DNA from 3 places in the Mycetohabitans rhizoxinica HKI 454 genome. Region 3 is predicted to be linked to each of the others. Evidence: predicted binding sites of a transcription regulator. Region 3 holds the regulator's gene; each other region holds the start of a gene.
The links. The regulator HrcA, encoded in region 3, represses chaperone genes, less so after heat shock. The targets are predictions, from matches to a motif close to TTAGCACTCNNNNNNNNNGAGTGCTAA.

Region 1 (5,809 bases), 650 kb from region 3:
GACGTGTCGCCCTGCTTCATCTTTTGCAGCGCCCCATACGCGACGATACCGTTGCGGATGCGCTGCTCGTTCTGAGAGATCAGATCGCGCAGCCCGACTACGGGCTCGTCAATCGAGCGCGTGGCGATCAGCCCCAACGCGTAAGGTACGCGCAGTGCGTAGTCGGTGCGTTGCTCGTCCTGGTTCGGCAAGCCGAATACGGTGAACGCAGCGGGTGCCGGCTCGGTGGTCCATTCTGCTTCGATCGCGGCAAGCTTGGCTTGCTGGATTTCGCCGGTCGTGTAACCTGACTCGTCGCCGAGCACGATCACGCACAGCGTCGAGGCCAGCCCAAAGCCGGCCGCGACGGCAAATGAGCGCAATGCGAAATCGACGTCGCGCTTCTTCAACAGATACCACGAGGATACGCCGAGCACAAACATCGCCGCCGTCACATACCCTGCCGATACGGTATGGACGAACTTGACCTGTGCGACCGGATTGAATACCACGTCGAACAAGTTGGTCAATTCCATGCGCATCGTCTCGTAATTGAACTCAGCGCCGACCGGATTGTTCATCCAGCCGTTGGCGATCAGAATCCACAACGCCGACAGGTTCGAGCCGAGTGCGACGAGGAACGTGACGATCAGATGCCCGACGCGCGACAGCCGGTCCCAGCCGAAGAACATGAGTCCAACGAACGTCGATTCGAGGAAGAACGCCATCAGGCCTTCCACCGCGAGCGGTACGCCGAAAATATCGCCGACGTAGTGCGAGTAGTACGACCAGTTCGTGCCGAATTGGAACTCCAGCGTGATGCCGGTCACCACGCCCATCGCAAAGTTGATGCCAAACAGCTTGGCCCAGAATTGGGTCATGTCCTTGTAGACCTGCTTGCGAGTCATCACGTAGACGGCTTCCATGATGACCAACAGCCAGGACAGACCCAGCGTCAGTGGGACGAAAAGAAAGTGGTACAGCGCAGTAATGGCGAACTGCAGCCGCGAAAGGTCGACGACTTCGCTACTTATCATGATGATCACCTAAAGCGGGCGGATGTGATGCGGGCACCGACAACAGCGCTTGCGCGACTTGGGCCGGCGGCAGTTCCATGTGCGGTGCCTGGGGATGACTAAATAATGTGTACTTGAAGACGAGCAGGATCGCGACCTTGGCCATCACGACCAGTGTCAACTCGCGAGCTAGTCCAGGGCGGCGCAGGATCGCGACCAGCATACCGGGGCGCTGCGCAGGGCCGGCATGGCCGGTATCGGTGCTGTGGCGAACGTCATGGCTGAGCATAGTGTTTCGTGTGCTGCGCGGTAGGCGCGACTTCAACGAAACCCATTTTATAGGTGGGGGGTAATGAGGGGCAGTTATTGCGACGCGTCAAACCGCCGCATTTTCACCGCGACGCGGCCCCGCACACGCGTATTGTGGCGATTTGTCGCGGTGCAAACAAAAACCCGGCCGAAGCCGGGTCCGATGCGTGCAGGCACGAAACACTCACGCGTACTGTTGCAGCGCACTGCGCATCTTCTTCATCGCGCTCGCCTCGATTTGGCGGATGCGCTCGGCGGATACGCCGAACTCGTCGGCCAACTCGTGCAGCGTCGCGCCGCCCGAGCCGTCGTCCTGCACCTGCAGCCAGCGCGCCTCGATGATGCGGCGGCTGCGCGCATCGAGCGATTCAAGCGCCTCGGCCAGGCCCTCAGTCTGCAGCAGGTCGCGCTGGCGTGAAGCGAGCACCGTGGTCGGCTCGGTACGCGAGTCGGCCAGATAGGCGATCGGCGCGAACGATTCCTCACCGTCCTCGAATTGCCCTTCGAGCGCGATATCGCCGCCGGCCAGCCGCGTTTCCATCTCGGTCACTTCTTCGCGCTTAACGTTCAGTTCCTTCGCAAGCCCTGCGATCTCGTCCGGTGTGAAGGCCTGCATGCCCTGCTTGTGGCTGCGCAGGTTGAAAAACAGCTTGCGCTGCGCCTTCGTCGTCGCGACTTTCACCATGCGCCAGTTGCGCAGGATGTATTCGTGGATCTCGGCCTTGATCCAATGGATCGCATACGACACCAGCCGTACGTTCTGGCGCGGATCGAAGCGCTTGACGGCCTTCATCAGGCCGATGTTGCCTTCCTGAATCAGGTCCGCGTGAGGCAGACCATAACCCAGGTAGTTGCGCGCAATCGACACCACCAGCCGCAGGTGGGACAGCACCAACTGACGTGCGGCATCCAATTTGTTCTGCTCGCGGTATTCGATCGCAAGACGCGTTTCGTCGGCCTGCGACAATAGCGGGATGCGGTTGACCGCCTGAATGTAAGCGTCGAGATTACCCAACGTACCCGGCAGCATCGACTTCGAGGCGAGCGCCAGCGCACCCGCGCCAGCCGGCGCCAGGCTTGCAGGGGTCGGTAGGGTCATTGCGTTGCTCACTCGTGTCACTCCTTTATGGGCAGCTCCATGCACTGCCGCGCAAACGGCATTCCGCTACATCTTAGCACTCAACTTCACCGAGTGCTAACTCGTTTGACGGCCGATGGTGCCGCAGGTTCCTTTAAACTATTGATAAGTCTATTCTAATAGTTATTTTAATTGACATGCCGGCGCGCAGAGAAGTTTCCTCCGGTGCGCGGGCCGGGCATAAAACCGAAAAGAAAGCCGAAAAGGGCGGCAAAGAGGCGTATTGAGCAGCGATCCGGGCGGCGGCCTAAAATGGCGGCCCAACCACGTTGTCAGTACTTGCTTAACATTTGGAGAGCAATGAATCCGTTCACGACGAAGCGCGGTCCGACAGTGCCAGCGCGGCGTGTGGCGCGCGCCGCGTTAGCGGCGCTGGCGCTGGCTGCCAGTGCGGCAGCCCACGCGGACCGGTTTGGCGTTCAGCTCGGCGGCGGGCTCGGAGACCGCCACATCAAGAAGGGCGATCTGGCGCTAATATGGGATCCGGACCTGACGTGGTGGGATACGGGATCCTGGCACTTTGCACTGGTCGGCGAGGCCCATGTGTCCTATTGGCACACGGACAAAGGCGCCGTACATTCCAATATCGGCGAGTTTGGCGTGACGCCGGTCGTACGCTTTATTAAGAAAAGCGGCCAGATTCGCCCATTTGTCGAGGCTGGCGTGGGCGTGCGGTTGTTGACGCACCCGCGCATTGCCGAGCGCTTCACCGTCTCCTCGGCGTTCCAGTTCGCGGACATGGTCGGCGTCGGCGCGCAGTTCGGCGAGCGCCAGCAGTACCAGGCGGGATTTCGTTTCCAACACGTGTCTAATGGCGGTATCAAGCGGCCGAATCCTGGTATCAATTTCACCCAGCTTTATCTGCAGTACAACTTCTGAAGCGGGGCCACGTACGGTCTGTTTCGCGTTCGAAGTGAGGCACAGAGGGCGGCCAAGGTTATTGAGACGATCCGGGGGCTGGAGCGCAAGCGCTTTCAACAGCAAGTGATCGATTCGATCGTCGGCGGCCGGCGGCGCTATCGGCAGATCGAGGTGCAGAGCCAGGAGATCGTGCCGCTGTCCCACGATATTTGCATGGTGAACGGGCGCGTGCTGATCGAGATGGAAGCCAACAGCGGCGCACTCGTGTACCCGATTGCCTACACGGCGGTCCAGGCAAACGACAACGGGCACTGGCGTCTGGTCGTCTGGCATGCGACGCGCTGTGCGGTGGAGTGAGCCGGTGCCACCGGGCTTCGTGTCCGCAAGCCGGGAAGCGGACTGCGGCAGCGGGTTGCCGCGTGCCGGTCGTCGCCGCAGTGGCGGGCGTCATCCTCCTTGCCGCCATGGGCTGGGTTTTCAACAGTAGCGTGCGACCCAGATCGGTGCTCACACCGGCGCGTCGGCTATGGACCGAGTGGGCCATCGGCGCGAGCGCAGGCGCATGTCCGGCGTTGCATCGCCGGCGCAGCCGGCGGCCTGGGGCGGGCGGATTTTCGTCTGCGGCGTGGACTGGGTAGAGGTCGCGGATTGCATGGTGAGCCTCGTTCGATTCGTCGATGCATCGTCAGGGTAAGGAGCGAACGAAGGTTGGCGGGCTGCCGTGCGAGGCATGCCAGCCGGGCGGTAAGGGCGCCGGGAACGCGCGACGGTCAGCGCAGCCATTCGGGGCTGTCGAGCGGGTGGGCGGCGAAGCTTACGTAGGAAAATCTGCATCTCAGGTTTCATCGTTGAGCGCGGGCTGCGTTGTTGTCGTCCTTGCGGTCCGGTCAAAGCCGAACGGCCGATGAGGCGATAGCATGGTCGCTGTCAAACGACCGGCGAGGGTTGCGCGAGGGCTTGCTCAGCGGCGGGTAGGCGGCTTGATGCGGTTTCTGCCGGATGTAGGTCGGTCCGAATGTCAGCGCGAAGAAAGGATTTTGCGGCCCAATGCGAAACACTGTGCCGTTGTGCGAATGCGCGTGAGCGACTCGCGCATGAGGTAATTTGGCCACGATGCCAGAAGCTATATTGATGTCGCGTACAAAAAGTACGCTATCCGAAACAATATGGAGATTGATATGAAATCCAAAGTAATGAAGGTAATGATGGCGGTTGCGTTGACCGTATCGGCCGTGACGGGTATTGCTGTGGCAACGAGCCAAAGCAGCTATGCGTGTGGCGCCGGCCGTCCCTGCGTCTAGTCTTGCGGCGCAATAGGATCATTTGCAGCAAAGCAGTAAAACGTGTGTCGCTGCGGCTATCCGACGCTGCCGCAGCGATACGCCAGCACAACGTAGCGAGCGAATCACAAACATGTCACCACGCGTTGAGCCGTTGCATGGAACATAGCGTGTGCAGGCAACACAGGTGGACAGCGTTGCTGATCGGCCGCAATGGCCGATGCGCTCACGCGCACGGTGCCTGTCCCGATTCCTTCCATCGGGCAACGCGTTCGATGAGTTCAACTTGCTTCACGATGGCCTCGGGTGCCCTCGCGTGGCCATCCAGTACGTCCGTTATCCATCGCGCGGTCGTTGCCGCATCCAACGCGTCGGGCAGTTCGACCACGGGTGCTTGCGTCGATGCACGTTCAGTATCGACCAGTGTCTCGCATACCTGATCATGCAGCCAATCGACCTGCACCCGGCGCTGGGTATCGGCCGCGGCTTCTCCCTCGGTTCCACGCGCCAGCAACACACCACCGGCTGCTGCCTGCGGGAAATCGCGGAACAGCGCTGACAGGCTGTCACGGTAAGCCGGATGGGTATAGTTGACCAGCCGCAGTCCCGGTTCGGCGAACGGTTGCAGCAGCTTGACCAGCGTATGGGTCGTATTGCGCACGCCGAGTGTCGCGCGTAGCCCGAGCAAGCGTGACATCTTGGGCGCGAGCACGTCGATCGGCGCAAATGCGACCCGCGCGTGAGCGAGTGCCGGGTCAATTTCGTCGATCGAGCGCGCAGCCGGCAGGTCCAATTCGGCAAAGATTTCGGCGCTGGTCACCCGTCCCGGGTCCACTGTCACGCCATGCACGAGTACCGGCACGCCGCGACGCGCAAGCAACAAAGCGAGCAGCCGGTGTGAGGTTTGGCTGCTTGCGCGCGCCGTTGTAGCTCGGTATTGACACAGGGCGGTAGCGATCGCCGCGCGTGGCGAGTGGTCTGAGCGACGCTTGCGCTGCAGCAAGCATCGCCGCAAGCTCCTGCGGCGTCTCGCCCTTGACTCTGTAAGCGAGCACCACTGCGCCCAGCTCGACATCGGAGACGCGCCCGTCAAGCATCGCGGCATAGAGCGCATAGGCATCGTCATGCGAAAGCGCGCGCGCGCCGCGCGCTCCTCGCCCGATCTCTTTGATCAGCGGCGCACAACGAAAACTTGCGTCGCCGGGCGTGCTGTCGGATAACGGGTT
Region 2 (5,809 bases), 890 kb from region 3:
ATGGCGATCAGGAACTGGTTGGTCAGGTTGATGCGATCAGTGGTCTTTGACATGTTTCAGATTTTAGCAAAGACCCGGGGGTCCCTAGCGACTTCGATGATGGCACTTTGCCGACTCCACTATAGCCCGGCCACGCGCCGGCCTGCCTTCGATTGCACTGTCCAGGTCGAACAGCACGGCAGCTGGATCGGGCAGCGGAATGCCGACGGCAATCTGGTACAACCGCCGCTTGAGCGTCTCGCCCGTTCCCCGCACAGCCCAGCGCGTACGTTGCCACGCCGCCTCGAGCGTGGCGCGCACCAATCCGGACGGTGCATAGCTCATGCTGCGCGCGTGCTGCGCAAGCAGCAAGTCCAATCGTGCAATCACACGCTTGGCATGGGCCTGCGCAACGTCGCTGCCATCCTGCCGCAGTCGAAACGCGGGCAGCGCAACGCACCGGCGGCCAGCCAGCCGTCTTAAGGGTCTGGAACTTTCAACTCCATGACGCCATCCTGCAGCTCGTTCAGGCAGCCGCCGACCTGCTCGAGCAACGCCGGCGCGTCGTCAGCATGGGCTCGCAGCACCGGCATCAGCACTAGCACCAGCAAACAGCGCGTGGCTCACACCGCACGCGCAGGAGCAACCACGCCTCCAGGCGGCTGATCGGATGCAGAACGGCCGCCGACATCGGTCGTGCAACCAGGACGAGGTTATCGAGCGACAGCGGGGACTCCATGCCCCCAATCGATGCGCGTGCACACCACTCGCTATCGATGCAACGTGTTGGCGCTCGGCGGTTCAGATTTGGACCATTTCGAAATCTTCCTTCCGTGCACCGCACTCGGGGCACGTCCAGTTGATCGGGACATCCTCCCAACGCGTGCCGGGCGGGATCCCCTCTTCCGGAAGACCAGCTTCTTCGTCGTAGATCCAACCGCAAATCAGGCACATCCAGCTCTTGTATTCCATCTTGTTGCCGCGTCGAATGAGTGATCCGTTACAATGAAAGGCACGATGGTACCTTGTCGCCGCGTCGCTGCCTAGCAACGGTTATGCAGCGCGGCCGGCCGATTCGAAAACGCGGGTTCATGCCGCAGCCTTCGCCATCCCCCTGTAACGCTTCACGCCTTCCATGTCCAGCGACACCCCTCCAATTGTTCTTACCTTTGGCCTGTCGGACCCGACCGGCGCATCCGGCCTGCAGGCCGACCTGCTCACGCTGGCCAGCATCGGCTGCCATGGGGTGTCGGTGTTGACCGGCTATGCGGTGCGCGATTCGGCGGCCGCCGGCGACGTGACCGGCCTGGACCCCGAGGCGGTCGCGTCGCAAGCCCGGATGCTGCTCGAGGACATGCCAGTTGCCGCCTTTAAAGTCGGCGCGACAACACGGGCCGAAATTGTCAGCGCAATTGCGGAAGTTGTTGCAGATTATGACGATCTGCCGCTGATCCTGGTTCCGGACTTCACGCTCGATGAGCAGCATGTGTTGGCCGGCGACGAGTTGCGCGAGTCGATCGCGGAACTGCTCGCGCCACAGACGACGTTGCTGATCGCAGACCCGGCGACGCTCATGCAGTTGGCGCAGCCGGATGCCGATGCCGATCCGATCACGCTCGACAGTGCCATCGCCCACCTGCTCGAGCAGGGCTGTGAATACGTGTTGTGTACCGACGCGCGGCCTTCGCAACTGCTCAACACGTTGTTCAGCGAAGAAGGTCAGGTCCGTCAGGATGCATGGGACCGCGGCAGCGAGCGGCTGATTGGGCTTGCCGATACGCTGGGCGCTGCGATTACGGCACTGCTCGCCAATGGTCAAGACCCGGGCGAGGCAGTGCGCGAGGCGCAGGAGTACGTGCACCAGGCCATCAAGCACGCCTATCGACCGGGCATGGGCGGATACATGCTGGACCGCTTCTTCTGGGCCCGCACCACAGACGAAGGTCAAAGTCCGCCGGCTGCGAAGCCGAACACGCCCGCCGGCGCGTTGCGTCATTGACCTGAGCCCCGCTAACATTCACGCGAGACAAGACACCGCTCTGTGTTGGTCACCGTGACCGGTAGCGGGCAGCAGCAGTCGGCGCACTATAAAAAAACCCGCAGCGATGCGGGTTTTTTTATAGTCGGGCGAGCGGCGCCCGCCACGGGGCGCCGCTCGGACTCCATCCGGCGAGCCGAATTTACATGTCCATGCCCATGCCACCCATGCCGCCCGGCATGCCGGCCGGTGCCGGTGCGTCTTCCTTCGGCAGCTCGCACACCGCCGCATCAGTCGTCAGCAGCAGACCAGCAACGGACGCCGCGTTTTGCAGCGCGGTGCGCGTGACCTTCGTCGGATCGACCACGCCGGCCTCGACCAGGTCGCCGTACTCGCCGCTCGCTGCGTTGTAGCCGTAGTTGCCCTTGCCGGCCGCCACAGCCGCGACCACCACGCTGGCCTCTTCACCGCCGTTCGCCACGATCTGGCGCAGCGGCTCTTCCATCGCACGCAGCACGATCTTGATACCGGCCTCTTGGTCGGCGTTCTCGCCCTTGACGCTGGCGATCGCAGTGCGGGCACGGATCAGCGCGACGCCACCGCCCGGCACGATGCCTTCTTCAACGGCGGCACGCGTGGCGTGCAGCGCGTCTTCGACACGCGCCTTCTTTTCCTTCATTTCGACTTCGGTGGCCGCGCCGACCTTGATCACTGCCACGCCGCCCGCGAGCTTCGCGACACGCTCTTGCAGCTTTTCGCGATCGTAGTCCGACGTCGCTTCTTCGATTTGCGTGCGGATCTGCTTCACACGCGCCTCGATGTTCTTCGCTTCGCCCGCGCCGTCGATGATCGTCGTGTTTTCCTTCGCGACTTCGATCCGTTTGGCTTGGCCCAGCTCCTGCAGCGTAGCCTTTTCCAGCGACAGGCCGGTTTCCTCGGCGATGACCTGGCCACCGGTCAGGATCGCGATGTCCTCGAGCATCGCCTTACGACGATCGCCGAAGCCAGGCGCCTTGACCGCGACGGTCTTCAGGATGCCGCGGATGTTGTTCACCACCAGCGTCGCAAGCGCTTCGCCTTCGACGTCTTCCGCGATGATCAGCAGCGGGCGGCTGGCCTTGGCCACTTGTTCGAGCACCGGCAGCAGGTCGCGGATGTTCGAGATCTTCTTGTCATGCAGCAGCACGTACGGGTTCTCGAGGACGGCGACTTGCTTGTCCGGGTTGTTGATGAAGTACGGCGACAGGTAGCCGCGGTCAAATTGCATGCCTTCGACGACTTCGAGTTCGTCGGCGAGCGACTTGCCGTCTTCAACGGTGATCACACCTTCCTTGCCGACTTTGTCCATCGCTTCAGCGATGCGCTCGCCGATCGACGTGTCGCTATTGGCCGAGATCGAGCCGACTTGCGCGATTTCCTTGCTCGTCGTGCACGGCTTGCTGATTTTGCGCAGCTCGTCGACTGCGGCGGCAACCGCCTTGTCGATACCACGCTTCAGGTCCATCGGGTTCATGCCCGAGGCGACATACTTCATACCTTCGCGCAACGATCGATTGCGCGATGCAACGGTCGCCGTCGTCGTACCGTCACCGGCGTTATCGCTGGTCTTGGAAGCCACTTCCTTGACCATTTGCGCGCCCATGTTCTGCAGCTTGTCCTTCAGCTCGATTTCCTTCGCGACGGACACACCGTCCTTGGTCACCGTCGGGCCGCCGAAGCTGCGCTCGAGCACGACATTGCGGCCCTTCGGGCCGAGCGTCACCTTCACTGCGTTGGCGAGAATGTTCACGCCCTCGACCATCTTCGCACGGGCGGAATCGCTAAACACAACGTCTTTAGCTGCCATCTTCTAACTCCTTGAAATCTTTGGAAAGCCGAACTGCGACCGTTACTTTTGGACGACCGCCATGATGTCTTCTTCGCGCATGACGAGCAACTCCTGCCCATCGACTTTGACCGTTTGGCCAGCATACTTGCCAAACAACACACGGTCACCCACCTTGACGTCGAGCGCGATCTGCGCGCCCTTGTCATCACGCTTGCCCGGGCCGATGGCCAGGACTTCGCCCTGATCAGGCTTTTCAGCCGCTGCATCGGGAATCACGATGCCCGACGCCGTCTTGGTTTCCTGGTCCAGACGCTTGACGATGACGCGATCGTGCAAAGGACGAAGGTTCATACATACTCCTTTTGTGTTTCAGGCTGAAGAACGCTTTTTTAACGTTGGCACCCGGCAAGCCAGGCGCCCTGATGGCACGGGTTGTTAGCACTCACGTGCGGCGAGTGCTAATTATATGGACGGGTGAGGACTATTTCAAGAACCCGAATTTTCTTTAGCGCACAGCATTGTGCTTACAGATGCCACTTGACCGTGGCCGTCAGCGTACGGGGTTCGCCAGGCATGTTGAACATGTCGGCATTGCCATGCGCCGAGATGAAATAGCGGCGATCGAACAGATTGTCCAGCGTCAGCGTCACATCCATTTTCTTGCTGCGATAGCCGGCGCCCAAATTGAATACGGTAAACGAAGGCAGCGTGACCTGATCGCTCGCAGATGCGTAGCGCGCTGATTGGAACTGTGCGCCGGCGGCCGCGTAAAAGCCGTAGGGAAGCTCGCGTTTGAGCCACAGGCTCGCGCTATGGCGTGGCATCAGGCCTGGCGTGTTGCTGGCCAGCGTCAGCCCAGCCGCCGTCGATTGCGGCGATCCGTCAACCGTGCCGTTCAAATACGCATAACCGGCGTAGACAGACCACTTTGGTGCAATTTCGCCAGAAAAGCCGACTTCGAAGCCCCGTACGTGCTGAGTGCCGATCGGCAGCGCATACTCGGGGTTGGCCGGATCGCCGATTTGCTGGTTCGTTTGCCGCATGTCGAACAGTGCAACAGTAGCCGTCGCCTTGCCACCGAGGTCGAACTTCGAGCCAATTTCGTATGCGGTGGTCTTTTGCGGCGCCAGCGCTGCACCATTGGCGAACGCACCCGAGCTGATCAGGGTATCGGCAAGCGGCGAGAAAGACTGGCTGAACGAGCCATACAGCGTCAGCCACTCGAGCGGCTCGTAGATCAGTCCGACGCGCGGACTCCATGCGCGGTCGGTACGTGCAAGATTCACGTTGGACGACGTGTAATCGTGGCGAATCTGATCCAAATAGTCAAAGCGCAGGCCAGCGAGCAGCTTCCACTGCGGTGTCAATGTCATCAGATCCTGCGCATACACACCGGCCAAGCCGACGACCGTCGCAGCATTCGTGCGCGCCGGCCTCCCGGGCGGCACGCCGGGTAGATCGATCAACTGTGGATGGTACAGATCGTACGTTGCCACTTTCGATACGCCATAGATCGTGTCGAATTTCTGCTGCTGCGACAGTTCGATCCCATACAGCAGGTCGTGGCGCATGCCGAGCAGCGTCGTTTGCTGCGTCAACTCAAAGACGCCATCCACGCCATGCTCGGTCCGCTGGCGCGTCGACTGGTCGAGCGTGACGGTCGGGCGCACTGCCGCCTTGATCGGCTGGAACGTGACATAGTTTTTCCGCTCCAGTGAGAAATCGTAGGCCCGCAGCGCGCCGTGGAAAGCTAGCGAATGGCTGAAACGGTGATCGAGCGACACCGTTGCGCTTTTCGCCAAAGCGTCATTGTACGAGCTATTCGCCGCATCGGCAGAGCCGTAGTCAGTGTTGATCGGCACATCGACCGGCCGCCCCATATAGGCGGGCAAACCCTGATCAGACGTGCGGCGATCGTGTAGGTAGTCGAGTTCGACGTTCACTACCGTATCCGGACTCAGCTTGAATTGCGCCGAAGGCGCGACTGCTTGGCGGTTCAACGCGAACTGATCGCGAAAACTATG
Region 3 (5,809 bases):
CCGGCGCACATCCGGCGCTGCGGCGCAACACCGGCAACATCGCGTTGCTGCGCGAGGCGGCCCGCATCGGGCTGATGTCCGAGACACAGGCGGAGCAGGTTGGCGGCGCCTATCGAGCCTATCGCAAGTTGCAACATGCGCTGCGGCTCGATGGAATGGACAAGGCGCGCGTGCCGCCGGAGCGCGTGCAGGCCGAGCGCGACGCGGTCACGCGACTCTGGGAGCAGGTCTTCGGCGCGTGAAGACGCTTCAAGCGGCCAGCATTTCCTTCGCGTGCTTGCGTGTGGTGGCGGTAATCTCGACGCCCCCGAGCATGCGCGCGACCTCCTCGACGCGGCTCGCGCGATCCAGCGCGGTCACTTCGCTGAGCGTTGCGCCTTGCGCATCGGTGGACTTGGCCACGCTGAAGTGGTGCTCGCCGCGGGCGGCGACCTGCGGCAGGTGGGTCACGCACAACACTTGCCGGATCTGGCCGAGTTGGTGCAGCAGTCGCCCAACGACTTCCGCGACGGCGCCGCCGATGCCGCTGTCGACTTCGTCAAAGATCAGTGTCGGCGTTGGGCTCGCAGTGCTCGCGATCACCGACAGCGCGAGGCTGATGCGTGCCAACTCGCCCCCGGAAGCCACTTTCGCCAGCGGCCGCAACGGCACGCCGGCGTGGCCGGCCACGCGGAACTCGACCTGCTCGAGCCCATGCTGGCCGCCTTCGGGCAAGGGCTCCAACGCGACGTCGAACCGCCCGCCGGCCATCGACAAGTCTTGCATCCCGGTGGTTACCGCGCTGCTCAACGCCTTGGCCGCCTTGGCGCGGGCCTTGGAGAGTCGCTCCGCCAGCGTCATATAGGCTTGCTTCGCGCGTGCCTGCGCGGCGTGCAACGCGTCGATATCCGTCGTTGCATCCAGCGCTTGCAATTGGGCGCGCCGTGCCAGCAACTCGTCGGGTAGTGCATCCGGTTGCATCCTGAATTTGCGCGCAGTTGAATGCAGTGCATCGAGCCGGGCTTCGACCTGCGCGAGCCCCGCCGGGTCCAGCTCGAGCCGCTGCGCGTAGTGGGTCAGCGAGTAGGCTGCTTCCTGCAGTTGAATTTCGGCCGGCTCCAGCGCGGCCAACGCGTCGCCGAGCGCGCTGTCGATCTCGGCCAGGTCGCGCAGTTTCGCGATGAGGGTGCCCAGTTGCGTGATCATGGCATCGTCCGACTCGGACAGGGCGCCTAACGCCGCCTGCACACCGTCGATCAGGTTCGCCGCGTGCGACAGCCGGCGGTGCTCGGCACTGATCTCATCCCATTCGCCGGGTTGCGGCGCCAGCTTCTCAAGCTCCGACAATTGCCACACTAGCCGCTCGCGCTCGAATTGCACCTCGCGCTCCCGCGCTTGCGCGGCCTGCACGGCTGCCGCCGCGTCGCGCCAGCCGCGCCACGCCCGAGCGACGTCCGCAGCCAGCGCTGTCAGGCCCGCGTGCGCATCGAACAACTCGCGCTGCGCGTCGCCGCGCATCAGCAACTGGTGGGCGTGCTGGCCGTGGATGTCCACCAGCATTTCGCCGATGTCTCGCAACTGGCCAAGCGTGGCGGCCGTGCCGTTGATGAACGCACGCGAGCGGCCGTTGGCGTCGAGCACGCGGCGCAGCACCACGTGCCCGCTGCCGTCATCGAACGCATGCTCGGCCAGCCACCGAGCGGCGCTCTCATGCGCGTCGAACTCTGCGGTGATGTCCGCACGGCTCTGACCGATGCGCACCACTGTCGCGTCGGCTCGCGCGCCGAGCGCCAGCGCCAACGCGTCGATTAGAATGGATTTGCCGGCGCCGGTTTCGCCGGAAAAAACGGTAAAGCCACGCTCGAACTCAATGTCGAGCGAGGCGACGATGACAAAGTCCCGGATCGACAGATGACGCAGCATAGGCGAACGAAAGCGGTCGTCGTAAAAGGCGGATTGGGTGGGTTGGCAGCGATTGAGCCGGCGGGCGGCGACGGGCACCGGCTTAGCCGGGCTCGTCCTCGCCGAGCGACGAGTGCGCATTCCAGTGCAGCTTCTTGCGCAAGGTCCGGTAATAACTGTAGCCGACCGGATGCAGGAACGGCACCGTGTGCTTGGAGCGTTGTACCTCGATCGTATCCTCGAGTTGTAACGCGGTGAACGACTGCATGTCGAAATTCACGTTGACGTCGCGCCCGCCGATGATCTGGATTGCGATTCGGCACGTGTCGGGCAGCACGATCGGCCGGTTCGACAACGCGTGTGGCGCGATCGGCACCAGCACGATCCCTTGCAATTGCGGATGCAGCAACGGGCCGTTGGACGAGAGCGCGTACGCGGTGGAGCCGGTTGGCGTGGCCACGATCAACCCGTCCGAGCGCTGGTCCGACATGAAGTGGCCGTCGACCGACACGCGTAGCTCTGCCATCCCGGAGAAGCCGCTGCGGTTCACGACGACGTCGTTAAGCGCCTGCGCATGATAGATTGGCTCGCCGTTGCGCATGATGCGGGCCTCCAGCAACGAGCGCTCCTCGCGCTCATGGCTGCCCGACAGCATTTGCGGCACCAACTGCTTCATGTCGGCGATCGCGATATCGGTGATGAAGCCGAGTCGGCCATGGTTGACGCCAATGAGCGGGGTATGGTAAGGCGCGAGTTGCCGGCCGATGCCCAGCATTGTGCCGTCGCCGCCGAGCACGACGGCGACGTCAGCGCGCGCGCCGATCTGTGCCGGCGTGAGCGCCGGATAGGCGTGCAAATCGTTCTCGCGCGCCGTGTCGGCTTCGAATACGATTTGAAAGCCGCGTTGTGTCAGGCAGCCGGCGAGCGCGGCAAGCGGCTCGCCGATGCCAGGCGTGTTGTTGCGCCCGATCAGCGCAACGGTCTTGAATTGGCCCATTTCCATGCCCGCATTACACCATAGGTATCTGACAAACTGTATGCCTTCGTGTTTTGGCTCGCCCGTGCGCGTCGGATCGATGGCAATCCTCGCCGCGCGCAAGATTTAAGCTAGAATTTTCGCTATGTTAGATCCTCGTGCCCAGACCCTGCTTAAGACGCTGATCGAACGGTATATCGCCGAAGGTCAGCCGGTCGGTTCGCGCACGTTGTCCAAGTATTCGGGGCTTGAACTGAGCCCGGCGACGATCCGCAACGTGATGTCCGATCTCGAGGAGCTTGGGCTTGTCGCCAGTCCTCATACGTCGGCCGGGCGGATTCCGACGCCACGCGGCTACCGGTTGTTCGTCGACACGATGCTGACCGTGCAGCCCGACGCGCAGGAAGCTGAGGTCAAGCTTGCGGTGCAGGACAAGTTCAAGCCGGGCGAGACGCAGAAGGTCGTCGCGGCGGCAGCCAGCGTGCTGTCCAACTTGTCGCAGTTTGCCGGCGTTGTGCTCACGCCGCGGCGCAGCCACGTGTTTAAACAGATCGAGTTCATGCGGCTGTCCGACAAGCGGATCTTGCTGATCATCGTCACCCCCGAAGGTGACGTGCAGAACCGAATCATGGCGACCCAGCGCGACTATTCGCCGTCGCAGCTGACCGAGGCTTCCAACTATATCAACACGCATTATGCGGGCTTGTCGTTTGACGAGGTGCGACGCCGACTGCGTGAGGAAATCGACGCGCTGCGCGGCGACATGATGCAACTGATGCAGGCCGCCGTCACCGCTAGCACGGAAACCGACGACGAATCCGACAACGTACTGATTTCGGGTGAGCGGAACTTGCTCGAAGTGGCCGATCTGTCGTCCGACATGGCGCGCCTGCGTAAGCTATTCGATGTCTTTGACCAAAAGACTAGCCTGCTACAGTTGCTCGACGTATCGAGCCATGCGCAGGGCGTGCAGATCTTCATCGGTGGAGAATCCACGCTCGTGCCGATCGAGGAAATGAGCGTTGTGACCGCGCCGTATGAGGTCGATGGCAAGATCGTCGGCACGCTTGGCGTGATTGGGCCGACCCGCATGGCGTACAACCGCGTGATTCCGATCGTCGACATCACCGCCCGGCTGCTGTCATTCGCGCTGTCTCAGCATTGACGCGGGCCTGCGGGTCCGCCGGAGTCGATGCGTCGCGCCGCGCCACTATCCGGATGGCCAGCCTCCAGCCTCCGTGCCACGGCGGCAAATGCCGAGCGGCCGTTATAATCGGATAACAAGTGCACCATTGCGGTGCTCAACGGATCCTCTCATGCATTTTGATCTTGAGCTGCCCTCGCAGCCGAGCGCATCGCACCGGGTCGGCGTGCTGCTGATCAACCTCGGCACCCCCGCTGCACCGACGCCGCGCGCGGTGCGGCGCTACTTGGCCGAGTTCTTGTCCGACCCACGCGTCGTCGAGATCCCTGCGCCGCTCTGGCAGATTGTGCTGCGCGCGCTGATCCTGCCGTTGCGCGGCCGCGCGTCGGCGCGCAAGTACGCGGCGATCTGGGAGGCGGAGGGCTCGCCGCTGCGCGTGCACACCGAGCGGCAGGTCGACGGCCTGAGGCAGTGGCTGGCGGCAGGCCGGTGTTCCGTGCTCGTCGACTATGCCATGCGCTATGGCACACCCAGCATCGGCAACGTGCTGAATCAACTCAAGCGCGCCGGCGCTGAGCGGGTGCTATTGGTGCCGCTGTATCCGCAATATTCAGCCTCGACCAGCGCCAGCGCATTCGATGCAGCGTTCTGCGCGCTGGCGCGTATGCGCAATCAACTGGAGATCCGCACGATCAAGCATTATGCGGACCATCCCGCCTATATCGAGGCGCTGGCGTCTCAAGTGCTGCACTATTGGCAGCAGCACGGCCGACCCGATTTCACGGCCGGCGATCGGCTGTTGTTGAGCTTTCATGGCGTGCCCAAGCGCACGTTGGATTTGGGCGATCCCTATGCCGAGCAATGCCGGCAAACCGCGACGTTGCTGGCCCATGCGCTCGGGTTGACCGAGGTCGAATGCCGGCTCACATTCCAGTCGCGGTTCGGACGCGCGCAATGGCTGCAACCTTATACCGCACCGACGCTGCAGGAGTTGGGCGCGGCCGGAGCCGGTCGGGTTGACGTGTTCTGCCCGGGCTTCACGTCCGATTGCCTCGAAACGCTCGAGGAAATCGGCATCGAGGGTCGTGATACGTTCTTGCGGGCGGGAGGGCGCGAGTTCCATCGGATTCCGTGTGTCAACGATGCGCAACCGTGGATCCGCGCGCTGGCCGAGATCGTCGTCACCCATTTGCAAGGGTGGCCGATTGCTGCATCGCAACAGGGCGCGGCGGCGACATCGGCGTGAGGGACCGATGAAGTTAAAGATTTCGACCGATCCTCACGCGCGGCTGCGCATCGACAAGTGGCTGTGGGCGGCGCGGTTTTTCAAGACCCGCTCACTGGCAGCCGACGCGCTTGGCAAGGGCCGGGTGCGCATCGGCGGCGAGTCGGTGAAGGCGGCCAAGGAGGTGCGCGTCGGCGACATGGTGCAAATCGACATCGAGCGCATCGTATGGGAAGTGCAGGTGCGCGGCGTATGTGAGGTGCGCGGCCCGGCGGCGATCGCGCAGACGCTATACGAGGAGACGCCGACTGGTAACGCGCGGCGGCTGGCCGAGTTGGAGCGGCGCAGGACCTTCCGGGAGCCGGCTGCGACGCTTCACGGGCGGCCGACGAAACGCGATCGACGCATCATGGACAAACTGTCTGGTGCGGATTGAACAGGGACTCGAGCGTTGCGTGGACGCCGCCATACTCGATCGTGGATTCGGTGACGGCACCGGACATACAAATGACGGTCGTTCCCGCGATCAATACCACGGCGACCACCCCAATGGCAAAGGTCAGTTTCATGGCACGGGCGGAAA

Region 1: a site for HrcA is predicted at 2,477-2,503, ahead of rpoH (RNA polymerase sigma factor RpoH). Genes of this name have one in related genera too.
Region 2: a site for HrcA is predicted at 4,221-4,247, ahead of groES (co-chaperone GroES). Genes of this name have one in related genera too.

The regions. Positions count from the first base shown of each region.
Region 1 is NC_014722.1:2,525,150-2,530,958, reverse strand. Features, by position in the region: gene RBRH_RS11150 (cytochrome ubiquinol oxidase subunit I) at 1-1,016, opposite strand, end outside; gene cydP (cytochrome oxidase putative small subunit CydP) at 1,006-1,284, opposite strand; gene rpoH (RNA polymerase sigma factor RpoH) at 1,489-2,415, opposite strand; gene RBRH_RS11135 (acyloxyacyl hydrolase) at 2,743-3,321, shown strand; gene RBRH_RS11130 (DUF4440 domain-containing protein) at 3,382-3,660, shown strand; gene RBRH_RS20960 (hypothetical protein) at 4,482-4,604, shown strand; partial or broken gene ybiB (DNA-binding protein YbiB) at 4,810-5,809, opposite strand, start outside.
Region 2 is NC_014722.1:2,286,674-2,292,482, forward strand. Features, by position in the region: gene RBRH_RS09995 (YqgE/AlgH family protein) at 1-53, opposite strand, end outside; gene RBRH_RS10000 (hypothetical protein) at 85-324, opposite strand; gene RBRH_RS20950 (hypothetical protein) at 459-584, opposite strand; gene RBRH_RS10005 (rubredoxin) at 781-951, opposite strand; gene thiD (bifunctional hydroxymethylpyrimidine kinase/phosphomethylpyrimidine kinase) at 1,115-1,978, shown strand; gene groL (chaperonin GroEL) at 2,160-3,803, opposite strand; gene groES (co-chaperone GroES) at 3,846-4,136, opposite strand; gene RBRH_RS10025 (TonB-dependent receptor) at 4,310-5,809, opposite strand, start outside.
Region 3 is NC_014722.1:421,757-427,565, forward strand. Features, by position in the region: gene glnE (bifunctional [glutamate--ammonia ligase]-adenylyl-L-tyrosine phosphorylase/[glutamate--ammonia-ligase] adenylyltransferase) at 1-242, shown strand, start outside; gene recN (DNA repair protein RecN) at 250-1,902, opposite strand; gene RBRH_RS01850 (NAD kinase) at 1,985-2,884, opposite strand; gene hrcA (heat-inducible transcriptional repressor HrcA) at 3,003-4,022, shown strand; gene hemH (ferrochelatase) at 4,174-5,247, shown strand; gene RBRH_RS01865 (RNA-binding S4 domain-containing protein) at 5,255-5,662, shown strand; gene RBRH_RS19730 (hypothetical protein) at 5,634-5,795, opposite strand.